Regions from separate parts of the Arthrobacter sp. N1 genome, predicted to be linked through region 3. Evidence: riboswitches for the same ligand, from Rfam matches in the RefSeq annotation. Region 3 holds a riboswitch; each other region holds the start of a gene.
What was found. A riboswitch is a leader RNA that binds a small molecule or an ion and turns the genes downstream of it on or off. The one in region 3 is predicted to bind S-adenosylmethionine.

Region 1 (2,968 bases), 290 kb from region 3:
GGTTGCCGAATTGTCTTCAACGGTGGACACAACTTGCCCCTCAAGGTAGAAAAAAGCTGACCCTTCATGATACGACGCCCGGGGCACTGTTCCGGCCGCCGTGGCGGCCCCCGGGAGAGCTGCCGGCCCGCCCGTTTCCAGGGGGGCGGTGGGTGCTGACAGGCCGTGGCGCTCGGCCAGGGGCGGTCCTATCACGGGGCTTGCACCTGGATTTCAGCGGACCGGGCGGATACGCCCGGATGCCCCGATCAGGTCCAGTAGAGGAGGCGCGCCGCCGGGACACGCCGCTCGAGCTCGTCGACGAACCAGGTCCGCATCTCGCTCATCGTCTGCTTCGGGTACACGTACTTGATCCCGCCGAACTTCGAGCGCTTCCGGCTCCGCAGGTCCTCGTCCATCTCGAGCTTCGTCCGCGGGTACCAGCCGAGCAGCACCTCCTTGCTGGCGGGCGTGAACCGGTGCGTGATGATCTCGGCCGTGAGGTCGACGTCCTCGATGCCGTCGAGGGCAGCGGCGACGTCGTCGAGCAACGCGCCGTACTGCTCACGCCAGCCGGGGACGGGCATGATGGGGGCGATGGTCAGGCCCACACGGTAGCCTGCCGCCGCGACCGCGCGGAGCGCCGTGAGCCGTGCGGGCATCCTGGCCGTCCCGCCCTCGAAGCGGTTGGCCACCTCGGCGGCGTTGACCGAGAAGCGCACCCGTGTCCGGCCGCCGTGATCCAGCGTCACCAGCTCGCCGACGTCGTCGAACTTCGTGGTGAACCTCAGCTGGACGTCCTCGCCGAATTCTCCCGAGCCCACGCGGGAGATCGCCGCCGCGAGCGAGCCCGTCACGTTCTCGATGCCGAGCGGATCGGTGTAGCAGGACATCTCGAAGGTGGTGCCCTCGCCACCTCGCTCGATGGTGCCGCTGGTCACGGAACCCCGGCCGGCGTGCGTGCGCACCCCGTCGAGGACGTCGTCGAGGTTCGCGTAGACGCGGGTCACCGGCGGACCCTGGAGCGAGCCGGCCAGATAGCAGTACTGGCAGTGGGCGGGACAACCCTTCGCGAGGTCGATCCGCCAGTCGGCACTCGGGGGGATCGGCTGGGGCTTCAGCGCACTGGGCGGTGCGACGACGACGGCCAAAGTGTTCTTCGCCGACGCATAGGTCTCCCGTTCCGTGGCGCCGCGGAGCCCCGTCAGGGCGTTACCGGGGAGGACGCGGATGTCCTCCACTCCGGCTGCCTCACAGCGGCGGACGATCTCCGCGGTGTGCGGCAGGTCGGAGGCTGCACGCGTGATCAGCACATGGCGCGGGACCCACAGGCGCGTGGGGGTGATCGTGGTCAGATCCTGTTCCTGGGGCATCGTCATCACCTTCTACAACACTGCGAAGGGTGCTTATGTTCCGCGGGCGACGGGTGTCGGGCACCGGTCTCCGGGGCGAGGCGGACCGAGCATCCCGGTCTGCCACGTGAGGCTGCGGGGCGTCATCGGAGGTCATCGGGGGTCACGCTCCGACGCATTCCGGCACACCGGCGGTGGGACGGCCTAGCCTCGGAGGACAGATCAAGAGTTCCGACGCGAAGCCCTGGCTCGTCGGACGGCAACCCCCTCCGTGGCGGGGTGCCCCAGGTGACGATCAGGCCCCGCGCAGCCCGCGTCGGGGCAAGCACGGCGCGCACCCCTGGTCCGCGTCCTGACGACGGGACACCCATGTCGTACATCTGCCTCCTGCTCTCCGGGGCCGCCCTGCTGATCAACGGCGTCTCCCTGCTCGGCCGCGTGACCCCGCGCGACGCCGGTTTCTTCAACATCGCGATCGGCCTGCTGCAACTGGTCGTGGCGCTGCTCGTCGCCTCGTCCGATCCCGGCGCCGCCGGATCGGCGGCCGGGATCGTCCTGTTCGGCCTGACCTACCTGTACGTGGGGCTGGGCTCGGTCGCAGGCCTCGGATCGGCCGGCGTCGGCTGGTTCTGCGGCTTCGTCGCCGTGCTCGCCCTCGTCCTCGCCGGCACGGCAGCCCGCGAGGACCCTGTGAGCTCGGTGCTCTGGATCAGCTGGGCCGCGCTCTGGACCCTGTTCTTCCTGCTCCTCGCCCGCGGCGCGGAGCGCCTCACGCGGGTCACCGGCTGGAGCGCGATCCTCGTGGGCACAATCAGCACCGTGGTCCCCGCGCTGCTCGGCCTCAACGGCGCCTGGCCGGGCGGGACGACGGCCGTCATCGCGACGGCCGTGGTCCTCGGTGCCCTCTTCGCGGTCGCCGTCACCCTCGGCGGCCGGCCCGTACCGGTCATCGCCGCGCAGCCGGTCGCCGTCGACGCCTGACAACCGCTCTACACCCCTCCCGCGCCCTGTCCGCCCTGCATCCCTTCATCGAAAGGTCCGTCATGACCACCATCACGAACATCACCCGCACTGCCGATGCCGACTACGAGCTCCTCGCCGCCCGCTTCCGCCCGCTCTTCGCCAGGATCGCCGACGGAGCCTCGCGGCGGGACCGTGAGCACGAACTCCCCCGCGCCGAGATCCGTGCCCTGATCGACGCGGGCTTCGGCGCCCTCCGGGTCCCCGTGGCCGCCGGCGGTTTCGGCGCCTCCCTACCCCAGCTGTTCCGGCTGCTCACCGAGCTCGCCGCGGCCGACCCGAACATCCCGCAGGCCCTGCGTGGCCACTTCGCCTTCGTGGAGGACCGGCTGGTCTCCTCGGGCCCGCACCGCGAGACGTGGCTCAGGCGGTTCGTCGACGGCGAGACGGTCGGGAACTCCTGGACCGAGGTGGGCGGCGTCACGATCGGCGACGTGATCACCAAGGTCAGTCCCGATCCGGACTCCGGGGGGTTCCTCGTCAGCGGCACCAAGTACTACTCCACAGGCAGCATCTTCGCCGACTGGATCGACACCTTCGCCCAGCGCACCGACAACGGCGTCAAGGTGATCGCCGTCGTCAGTGCCCACCAGCCGGGGGTCACGCACGCCGACGAC
Region 2 (2,968 bases), 1.5 Mb from region 3:
GGGATCCAGGACGTCCTCCGCCTCAGCGTCCGAGGCGCCACTCCGACAGGTCTGCACCGCGGTTAAACGAAGGAGACGGCAGGCGCCCCGTCCAAGCGCCTGCCGTCTCCCGTGCGTGGTCCGTCCGGTATTAGCCCACCCGGACGAAGGATGCTCCCGGAAGATCCGAGAGAGGGTGCTGCATGGTGGCGTTGATGCCGTTCATGCCGCTGCTGATGACCTGGCCGCCGCCGACGTAGACGGCCACGTGGCCGCCCGTGATGACGAGGTCACCGGGAGCGGGGGTGGACACCTGGGCGCCGAACTGGAAGAACTGCGAGGGGCCGAGATCTCCGACGGAGATACCTGCCGCGCGCAGGGCCTTCTCGACCAGCACGGTGCAGTCCTGCACGGCACCGGCAGCGAGCTGCGCCCGGGCGGAGCCGAGGATGGCGCCCGCGGCGTTGCCCGAGGGAGCGGTCTCGGCGGCGACCGGGGTGATCGCTGCCGAGGCCAGGTAGACACCCGATCCGGCTTCCGTGGACACGGCCGGAGCCGGAGCGATTGCGGCGGCCTGCTGGACGGCAGGAGCAGCTGGTGCTGCGGCGACCGGGGCGGACACCGTCTGGGCCGGCGCCGCGACAGCAGCACCGGCGGCGGGGATGACGATCGTCTGTCCGGGGAAGATGACCGATGCGAGCGAGAGGCCGTTGGCGGTCAGGACCGTGGTGAGCTCGACGCCGTAGCGGGCCGAGATGGCACCCAGGGTGTCGCCGGCGGCGACGGTGTGGGCGGTGCCCGCGGCGCTTGCTGCGGCAGCGGGGGCGACCGCGGCGGTCTGAGCCGTCGTGCCCTCGGCGGTGTAGGTGCCGGCGTGTGCGGTGCCGACGGCGCTGAGGGCGAGGCCCGACGTCACGGCGACGATGGCGACCGGGCGGCCCACGGCGGTGGCTCCGCTCTTCGCGGCGCGGGACAGGCCCTGCAGCGCGAGGTTTCCGTCGACGTCCGCGCGGTGGCGTGCCGGTGAAGTGATTCGTGACATGGTTCTATACCTCTCCCATGCCTGCGGGGTGAGCTGTCGGGTTCGGATGGGAGTCACCCGGCCGCGGGCACCGCCGGTGGGCGGTGCGGTGCGACTTAACCCCGAGGACGCGTGCAGGGATCCTGCGCGTCCGGTGGAACTGATGGTTCCCCCGTCCCTGCCTTCGGTGTATGCGGACGTATCCCGATCGGCGGCAGGGCTCGGCAATCCGTGCGGGAGCGCCCCACGTGGACGGGAGCACCGACTGAGAGTACCCAGCGCTCCGGGCGTTTGTCACATTTCTGTAACGGGGCGTATCCTGCCCTTCCCGCCGGTCACCGATCGCCCTGCGGCGTGCGCTCCCGGCGCGATCCCGCGGAACGCCACCGGCGGAAGGCGAGCACGGTCCCCGTCGCGCTGAGGATCAGCAGGCCGCACTGCTGCACGAAGAACCACACTCCGACGGATGTCCCGCCGATACTCGATGCCGTCACGATGCTGCCGCCCAGGACGAGCGTGAGGACGGCACCGACCCAGCACAGGGTGTTCCACAGGAGGCGCTCCTGCTCGCGCGTAGCAGCCCTCCACTCCTCGGTTCCGCCGTGATCCATGCACCAACCCTAGGCGTACGGACCAGGACTCCGCCCTGACATCCGGCACCACGCAGAACGACACATTGTTTGGATTGTCGCGACCCCGATGTCACACTCGTGCTTGACCATCCCGAGCGGCCGAGAGATCTGGCTCATTGACGCCGCAGCAACCCTGGCCCCCGTGCACCACGGGGACAGTAGGGTGCTACTGCCAGAACGATGGAGGAAGTCATGAGCGTCGCCGACCTGTCCACTCCCCTGAAGTTCGCCTACTGGGTCCCCAACGTCAGTGGTGGTCTCGTGGTCTCGACCATCGAGCAGCGCACCAGCTGGGACTTCGACTACAACCGCAAGCTCGCCCGGATCGCGGAGGACGCCGGTTTCGAGTACGCCCTCTCGCAGACGCGGTACGCCGCCTCGTACGGCGCGGACAAGCAGCACGAGGCCACGAGCTTCTCGCTCGCCCTCCTCGCCGCGACCGAGAGACTCAAGGTGATCGCCGCCGTCCACCCCGGGATGTGGCACCCGGGCGTGCTGGCCAAGTTCATCATCACGGCCGACCACATCTCGAACGGCCGCGCGGCCGTGAACATCGTCTCCGGCTGGCTGAAGGACGAGTTCGTGAACTTCGGCCTCGAGTGGCTCGAGCACGACGAGCGCTATGTCCGCACGGAGGAGTTCATCCGCGTGCTCAGGGGCCTGTGGACCGAACAGGGCTACAGCCAGTCGGGGAAGTACTACGACATCACGGACTTCACACTGAGCCCCCCGCCCGTCGACGTCCCCGGCCGCCCGCACCCGGAAGTCTTCTTCGGCGGCAATTCGACGGCGGCGCAGGCCACTGCCGGCCGGGTCGCCGACTGGTACTTCTCGAACGGGAAGGACCTCGACGGCTTCAGGGAGAACATCGCCGGGGTGCAGGCCTCGGCCACCGCCGCCGGGCGCCGTCCCCGGTACGGGCTGAACGGCTTCGTCATCGCCCGCGACTCCGAGAAGGAGGCGCGTGACACGCTCCGTGAGATCGTGGCCAAGGCCCACCGTCCCGCGGTCGAGGGCTTCCGCGACGCCGTGCAGGAAGCGGGCGCCTCCACGAAGGACGGCAAGGGCATGTGGGCCGATTCCTCCTTCGAGGACCTCATCCAGTACAACGACGGCTTCCGGACGCAGCTGATCGGCACTCCGGAGCAGATCGCCGAGCGGATCGTCGAGTACAAGAAGATCGGCGTCAACCTCTTCCTGACCTGCTACCTGCACTTCCAGGAGGAGGTCGCCGCCTTCGGGACGGACATCCTCCCGATCGTGCGCGAGCTCGAGGCGGATGCGGCCCGCAGGGCCGGCGTCGACTTCGATCCGGACGAGACCCTCGCCGGAACCC
Region 3 (2,968 bases):
ATGCGACGCGCGACCTCGTCCTTCCCCCAGGTACAGGAACACGCCATCGAACATCACCAGGTGGTCCTCGCGGCGATCCGTACCCGCAACCCGGAGGTCGCGCGCAAGGCGATGCAGGCGCACATCAACCAGACCTACGACGACTACGAGCACTTCATCCACCAGCAGCAACGACACCAGGAGACCACGTGACCTTCCCGACAGAACGCACCGCAGTCCTGACCGGCGCGGCCTCGGCCCGCGGCATCGGCCGTGCCACGGCCGACCGGCTGGCCCGCGACGGGTGGTCCGTCGCCATCCTCGACATCGACGGTGCCGCAGCCGAGGAAGCCGCAGCAGCCATCGCGGAGCGGCACGGTGTTCGTACGGTCGGCGTCGCCGCCGACGTGTCCGACGAGGCCTCGGTCGACGCCGCGATCACCACGGTCGAGGCGACGGTGCCGCCGATCGTCGCCGTCATCAACCTGGCCGGCATCAGCTCTCCTACGGGGTTCATGCAGGAGACCAGGGCGGCCTGGGACAAGGTCTTCGCCGTCAACATGACCGGCACCTTCCTCGTCACGCAGCGCGCCCTGCGCGGGATGATCGAACGCAAGCTCGGCCGAGTGGTCAGCATCTCCTCCATCTCCGCTCAGCGCGGCGGCGGCACGTACTCGAAGGTGGCCTACAGTGCGTCGAAGGCGGGCATCATCGGCTTCACCCGTGCCCTTGCGCGCGAGATGGGGGAACATGGCATCACCGTCAACGCCGTGGCACCCGGCCCTGTCGATACGGACATCATGGGCGGAACCCTCACCGAGGATCGCAAGCAGGACATGTCCAGGGACATCCTGATGGGACGTGTGGGCACCGTCGATGACATCGCCGCGCTCATCTGCTTCCTGGTGGGACCCGACGCCGGCTACATCACCGCGGCCACCTACGACATCAATGGCGGTCTGCAGATCTCCTAGGCCTGCGCGGGATCCGCGACGCGCTGTCGGTGACGATGAGCGGCACCGCCGGGGATTCTCACGTGCGCGCCTTTCCGGAGTGCAGGGAATTACGGCGTGTCCTTCTGGACATCTCGAAGGCGCCTTCGCCGAATTCCCTGCACTTTTGATAGATGATCGGATCTTCGCGTCACATTACTTCTTTTGTTTCCCCAAGCCATCAGCACTCTGCTTATAGTTGGGACAGCTTCAAGAGACGCGGTCGGAAAGCTCCGACTGGACCGCGCACCAACCCCATGTTCCTGGGTGGTTCGGATGACGAAGCGGCCTCCACCCCGGCGCATGCGCCGGACCGGTGCGGGCAAGAGCACTCCGAAAGGGCTTCGCCGTGAGCTGTCCAGCACTCCCCTAGCATTTCTCTCCCTGTCCCGACGCCGCGCCCTGCGCTGCTGACGAGGGACTGCTTCCACCTTTCTCCGGACGCCCTTCGCTCGAATGCTTCCTTTTTCCCGAGGGAATTCACCATGCCTGAAATGTCGATCCATCCTGCCCGGAATTCATCCGGTGCATTCACCTCCGCCCTACCCTTCCGCACGCCGCTGTCACGGACGGCCCTCGGCGCCGTCACCCTGATCGTCGTCCTCGCCGGATGCGCCGGACCCACGGGATCCACTGCGCCGGCAGGCACCGAGCCGGTGTCCGGTGGCATCCTCGACGTCTCCATCTCCGCAGAGCCCGGCTGCCTCGACGGGCACGGTATCTCGGCCACGCAGCAGCAGTTCCTCGGGCGTCTCATCTACGACAACGTCGTGACCCTGGACGAGGACGGGGAGATCGCGCCGTACCTCGCCGAGTCCTGGGAGATCTCCGAGGACGGCAGGACGTACACCTTCCGCCTGCGCGAAGGTGTCACGTTCAGCGACGGGTCACCCTGGAACGCGGAGGTCTTCGGACAGAACCTGGAGCACATGCGGGACCCGGCCACCAAGTCGCCCCTGGCCGCCGCCTACATCGCCCCGTACGTGGACGGGACGGTCGTGGACGAGTACACCTTCGAAGCACACCTCGCCTACCCCTACACGCCGTTCCTCTACACACTCGCGCAGTCCTGGCTCGGCATGAACTCGGGCAAGGCCATCACCGAGTCCCCGGAGACCCTCTGCCAGAATCCCATCGGCACCGGCCCGTTCACCGTGGAGGACTACCGGCCCGGGCAGAGCATCAGCTACGCGAAGCGGGAGGACTACGACTGGGCGCCCGCGTGGCTCGAGGGTGAGGGCGCGGCCCACCTCGACGGCGTCGAGGTCACCCTCGTCGCGGAACCGGTGATCCGGCACCAGTCCCTGGTCTCGGGACAGTACGACCTCACCGAGAACCTGGCACCCCAGAACGCGGCGGCGGTGCAGGCGGACCCGAACTTCGTGTACGAGAACCTGCCGAGGACGGGCAGTCCCTACGTGCTCGGCTTCAACCTGGCGCGCGCTCCGTTCGACGATCTCGCCGTCCGCCAGGCCTTCGCCGCTGCCGTCGACACCGAAGCGGTGACCGAGAGCCTCGGGTTCGGCACCTACACACCGATCGACAGTTTCCTCTCGAAGGAGAGCAAGTACTACGATCCGACCGTCGAGGGCGTGCTGACCTACGATCCGGCACGAGCGGACGCGCTCCTCGACGAGGCCGGCTGGACGGGGCGGGACGCAGATGGCTTCCGCACCAGGGACGGCGCGCGGCTCACCGTCGAGGTGCCGACCGTCGAGAGCTCGACGCCCAGTCCCCTGCTCGTGCAGCTGCAGGGTGAGGCGCGGAAGGTGGGGTTCGATCTCCGGATCATCCAGGTACCCCAGGCCCAGCTCACGGAACTCCGCTACGCCGGCGATTACGACGCCCTGGCCGGCGTGTGGCACACCAACACCACCGATGTCCTCTTCATCCGGTACCACTCCTCGGAGATCACGGGTGAACGGATCGGCCAGAACTCCTCCTCGGTGGATGACCCCGCCCTGGACGCGCTGCTGGCCACCGCGCGGGAGTCCGAT
Region 4 (2,968 bases), 1.1 Mb from region 3:
GTCGAGGGGCAGGGCGATGTTCTCGGCGGCCGTGCGGCGGCTGAGCAGGCTCGAGGACTGGAAGACGGTGCCGATCCGGCGCCGGGCGTCGCGGAGGCGCTTCTCGGGCAGGCCGGAGAGGTCCTCACCGTTCACGACGACGGACCCCGACGTGGGGCGTTCGAGGAGGTTGATGCACTGCGCGAGGGTGCTCTTGCCGGCACCGCTCGGGCCGACCACGGCGGCGATCCGCCCGGTGGGCACCTCGAAGTCGAGGTGGTCGAGCACGGTGACGGCGGCGTCGCCGCGGCCGTAGGTCTTGGTCAGGTGTCTCAGCGAGATCATGGGGTTCCTCGGGAAGGTCGAGCGGGTCGGGATGGGCTGGAGTGCAAGCGTCGCGGGCGCCGTGGATGTGCGGTCGGACGGGTGCGCCAGGGGCGAGCGGGAGCGGGGTGTCGCGGAGGTGCGGCGGGACGGGTGCGTCAGGGGCGGGCGGGCTGGAGCCGGTAGCCTGCACCGCGGTGCTCGGCGGGAAGCCGGTCACCCTTGCCGAACAGCTTCTGGCGGAGCGTCCCCTCCGCGTAGGCCGTCGGATACGCGCCGCGCTTCTGCAGCTCGGGCACCACATGGGTGATGACATCCTCGAAGGAGCCCGGCGTGATGGCGTAGGCGAGGTTGAACCCGTCCACGTCCGTCTCCTCGACCCAGGACTGCAGCTCGTCGGCCACCTGCGCGCCGGACCCGACGACCCTCGGCCCCAGCCCGCCGATACCGGCCCACGCGGCGATGTCGCGGACGGTCCAGGGGAGGCCGTCGTCGTTCACTTTCTGGAAGTTCGCCACCGCGGACTGGATGGCATTGGACTGCACAGTGCCGATCGGCTCGTCGGGGTCGTAGACGCTGAGGTCGATGCCCAGCCAGCCGGAGAGCAGGACGAGCGCGCCCTCGTAGCTGACGTACTGCTGGTAGTCGGCGTGCTTGGCGTGCGCCTTCTCCTCGGTCTCGTCCGTGATGACGGTCAGCATCGTGTAGATGCGTACGGAGTAGCGGTCGCGCCCCTCGGCCTCGACGGCGTCGCGGATCCTGTGGACGGCGTCCTTCAGGAGGGCCTTCGTGGGCGAGCCGACGAAGACCGCTTCCGCGTTGCCTGCCGCGAAGGCGATACCCCGCGGGGAGGCCCCCGCCTGGTAGATGACGGGGGTGCGCTGGGGCGACGGTTCGCTGAGGTGGATGCCGGGAACGGTGAAGAACGTGCCGTCGTGCTGGATCTCGTGGACCTTCGCCGGATCGGTGAAGACGCCGGTCCTACGATCCCGGACCACGGCGTCGTCCTCCCAGGAGCCTTCGAGGAGCTTGTAGAGCACCTCGAGGTATTCGTCGGCGTGGTCGTAGCGCTGGTCGTGCTCCAGCTGGTCCTCGTGGCCCATGTTGCGGGCCGCGGAGGGTAGGTAGCCGGTGACGACGTTCCAGCCCACGCGGCCGTCGGTCAGGTGGTCGAGGGTGGAGAGGCGCCGCGCGAAGGGGTACGGGTGCTCGTAGGCAGTGCCGGCCGTGACGCCGAAGCCGAGGTGTTCCGTGACGAGGGCCATCGCGGAGACGAGCAGGAAAGGGTCGTTGACCGGCGTCTGCGTCCCCTGGCGCAGGGTCGCCTCGTTGGAGCCGCCGAAGACGTCGTAGGTGCCGAGGACGTCCGCGATGAAGATGCCGTCGAACAGGCCCTTCTCCAGGGTCTGCGCGAGGTCCGCCCAGTAGCGCAGGTCCTTGTAGCGCCAGGACTGGTCCTCAGGGTGCCGCCAGAGACCGGGCGACTGGTGGCCCCCGCAGTTCATGTCGAAGGCATTGAAGCGGATACGGCGGGGTGCAGAGGTCATGAAGGATCCTCGTGTCCGGGGCACTGCCGGAAGGAAGCGCCATACTTGCCCGCACGGTGCATGACGGGCCGAATCCTCACCTGGGGCACCCCGCTACAGCGAGAGGGTTGCCGTCCAACAAACCAGGGTTTTGCGTTGGAACTCTTGATTCTGCTCCCGAGCCTAAGGGCGAGGCCCTGCAGGCGTCCATCGGCCGTCGTCACAGAACGTCACGAGGCAATGTGGTGGACGGCCCGCCGGGCCGGCCTCACCTCAGGTAGGACGCCCCGTTGGCGTCCACCACGGTCCCGCTGACCCAGAGCGGCGCGTCGGTGGCGAGCCAGCCCACCGTCCGGGCGATGTCCTCCGGCGTCGCCACGCGGTTGAACGGGCTCTGCGCGCGCACCGCGTCCCCGCCCGGACCGTCGAGGACGGTCCTGCCCATGTCGGTCTCGACGAAGCCTGGCGCGACGGCGGCGGCGAGGATCCCGTGCGGCGCGAGGGCGACGGCGAGCGACTGCGTCAGTGCGTGCAGCCCCGCCTTGCTCGCACCGTACGCGGGCGTGGCGGGTTCACCGCGGTAGGCGCCCCGGGACCCGACGCTGATGAGGCGCCCGCCCTCCGGACCTGCGGGGCGTCCGACGAGGTGCTGCGCCACGAGCCACGCGAGGTTCGCCGGACCGAGCAGGTTCACGTCGAGGGTGCGGCGCCAGGCCTGTTGCCATTCCTCGAAGGACGTGCCGTCGACGGGATGCGCCTCGAAGATGCCCGCGTTGTTGACCAGCACGTCGATTCCGCCGAGGGAGTCGACGGCACTGTCGACGATGCGCCGGCAGGCGTCAGGATCACCGACATCGCCGACCACGACGGTGTGACCCGCTCCGGGGAGTCCGTCCCGGACGGCCTCCGCCGCCGCCGTGTCCCGCCCCGCGTGCACGGCGATGCGGTGCCCCCGCCCGGACAGGTCCAGGGCGATGGCTGCGCCGATACCTCGACTGGCCCCGGTCACCAGAATGCTCAGTGTCATGGACAGGAGGCTACAACCTGCACGGCCCCCGTACGGCGGAATGGGCACCTGTGGACGGTCGAAGCGATCCGGGGGTGCGTCTTGCTACGCTGGCTGATCAATGCCCCCAGCC

Region 1: it holds a riboswitch for S-adenosylmethionine, as region 3 does, so the genes downstream of both, NVV32_RS06655 (AmiS/UreI family transporter) here and NVV32_RS08015 (ABC transporter substrate-binding protein) in region 3, are expected to answer to the same signal.
Region 2: it holds a riboswitch for S-adenosylmethionine, as region 3 does, so the genes downstream of both, sfnG (dimethylsulfone monooxygenase SfnG) here and NVV32_RS08015 (ABC transporter substrate-binding protein) in region 3, are expected to answer to the same signal.
Region 4: it holds a riboswitch for S-adenosylmethionine, as region 3 does, so the genes downstream of both, NVV32_RS03055 (LLM class flavin-dependent oxidoreductase) here and NVV32_RS08015 (ABC transporter substrate-binding protein) in region 3, are expected to answer to the same signal.

The regions. Positions count from the first base shown of each region.
Region 1 covers NZ_CP102608.1:1,488,482-1,491,449, reverse strand. The annotation lists gene NVV32_RS06660 (spore photoproduct lyase family protein) at 249-1,352, opposite strand; SAM riboswitch class IV at 1,552-1,665, shown strand; gene NVV32_RS06655 (AmiS/UreI family transporter) at 1,701-2,312, shown strand; gene NVV32_RS06650 (acyl-CoA dehydrogenase family protein) at 2,375-2,968, shown strand, end outside.
Region 2 covers NZ_CP102608.1:316,859-319,826, reverse strand. The annotation lists gene acs (acetate--CoA ligase) at 1-66, shown strand, start outside; gene NVV32_RS01585 (C40 family peptidase) at 131-1,021, opposite strand; cyclic di-AMP (ydaO/yuaA leader) riboswitch at 1,025-1,200, opposite strand; gene NVV32_RS01580 (hypothetical protein) at 1,336-1,611, opposite strand; SAM riboswitch class I at 1,716-1,819, shown strand; gene sfnG (dimethylsulfone monooxygenase SfnG) at 1,825-2,968, shown strand, end outside.
Region 3 covers NZ_CP102608.1:1,775,230-1,778,197, forward strand. The annotation lists gene NVV32_RS08005 (FadR/GntR family transcriptional regulator) at 1-192, shown strand, start outside; gene NVV32_RS08010 (SDR family NAD(P)-dependent oxidoreductase) at 189-953, shown strand; SAM riboswitch class IV at 1,180-1,306, shown strand; gene NVV32_RS08015 (ABC transporter substrate-binding protein) at 1,466-2,968, shown strand, end outside.
Region 4 covers NZ_CP102608.1:649,428-652,395, reverse strand. The annotation lists gene NVV32_RS03060 (methionine ABC transporter ATP-binding protein) at 1-324, opposite strand, end outside; gene NVV32_RS03055 (LLM class flavin-dependent oxidoreductase) at 462-1,850, opposite strand; SAM riboswitch class IV at 1,887-2,000, opposite strand; gene NVV32_RS03050 (SDR family NAD(P)-dependent oxidoreductase) at 2,098-2,856, opposite strand.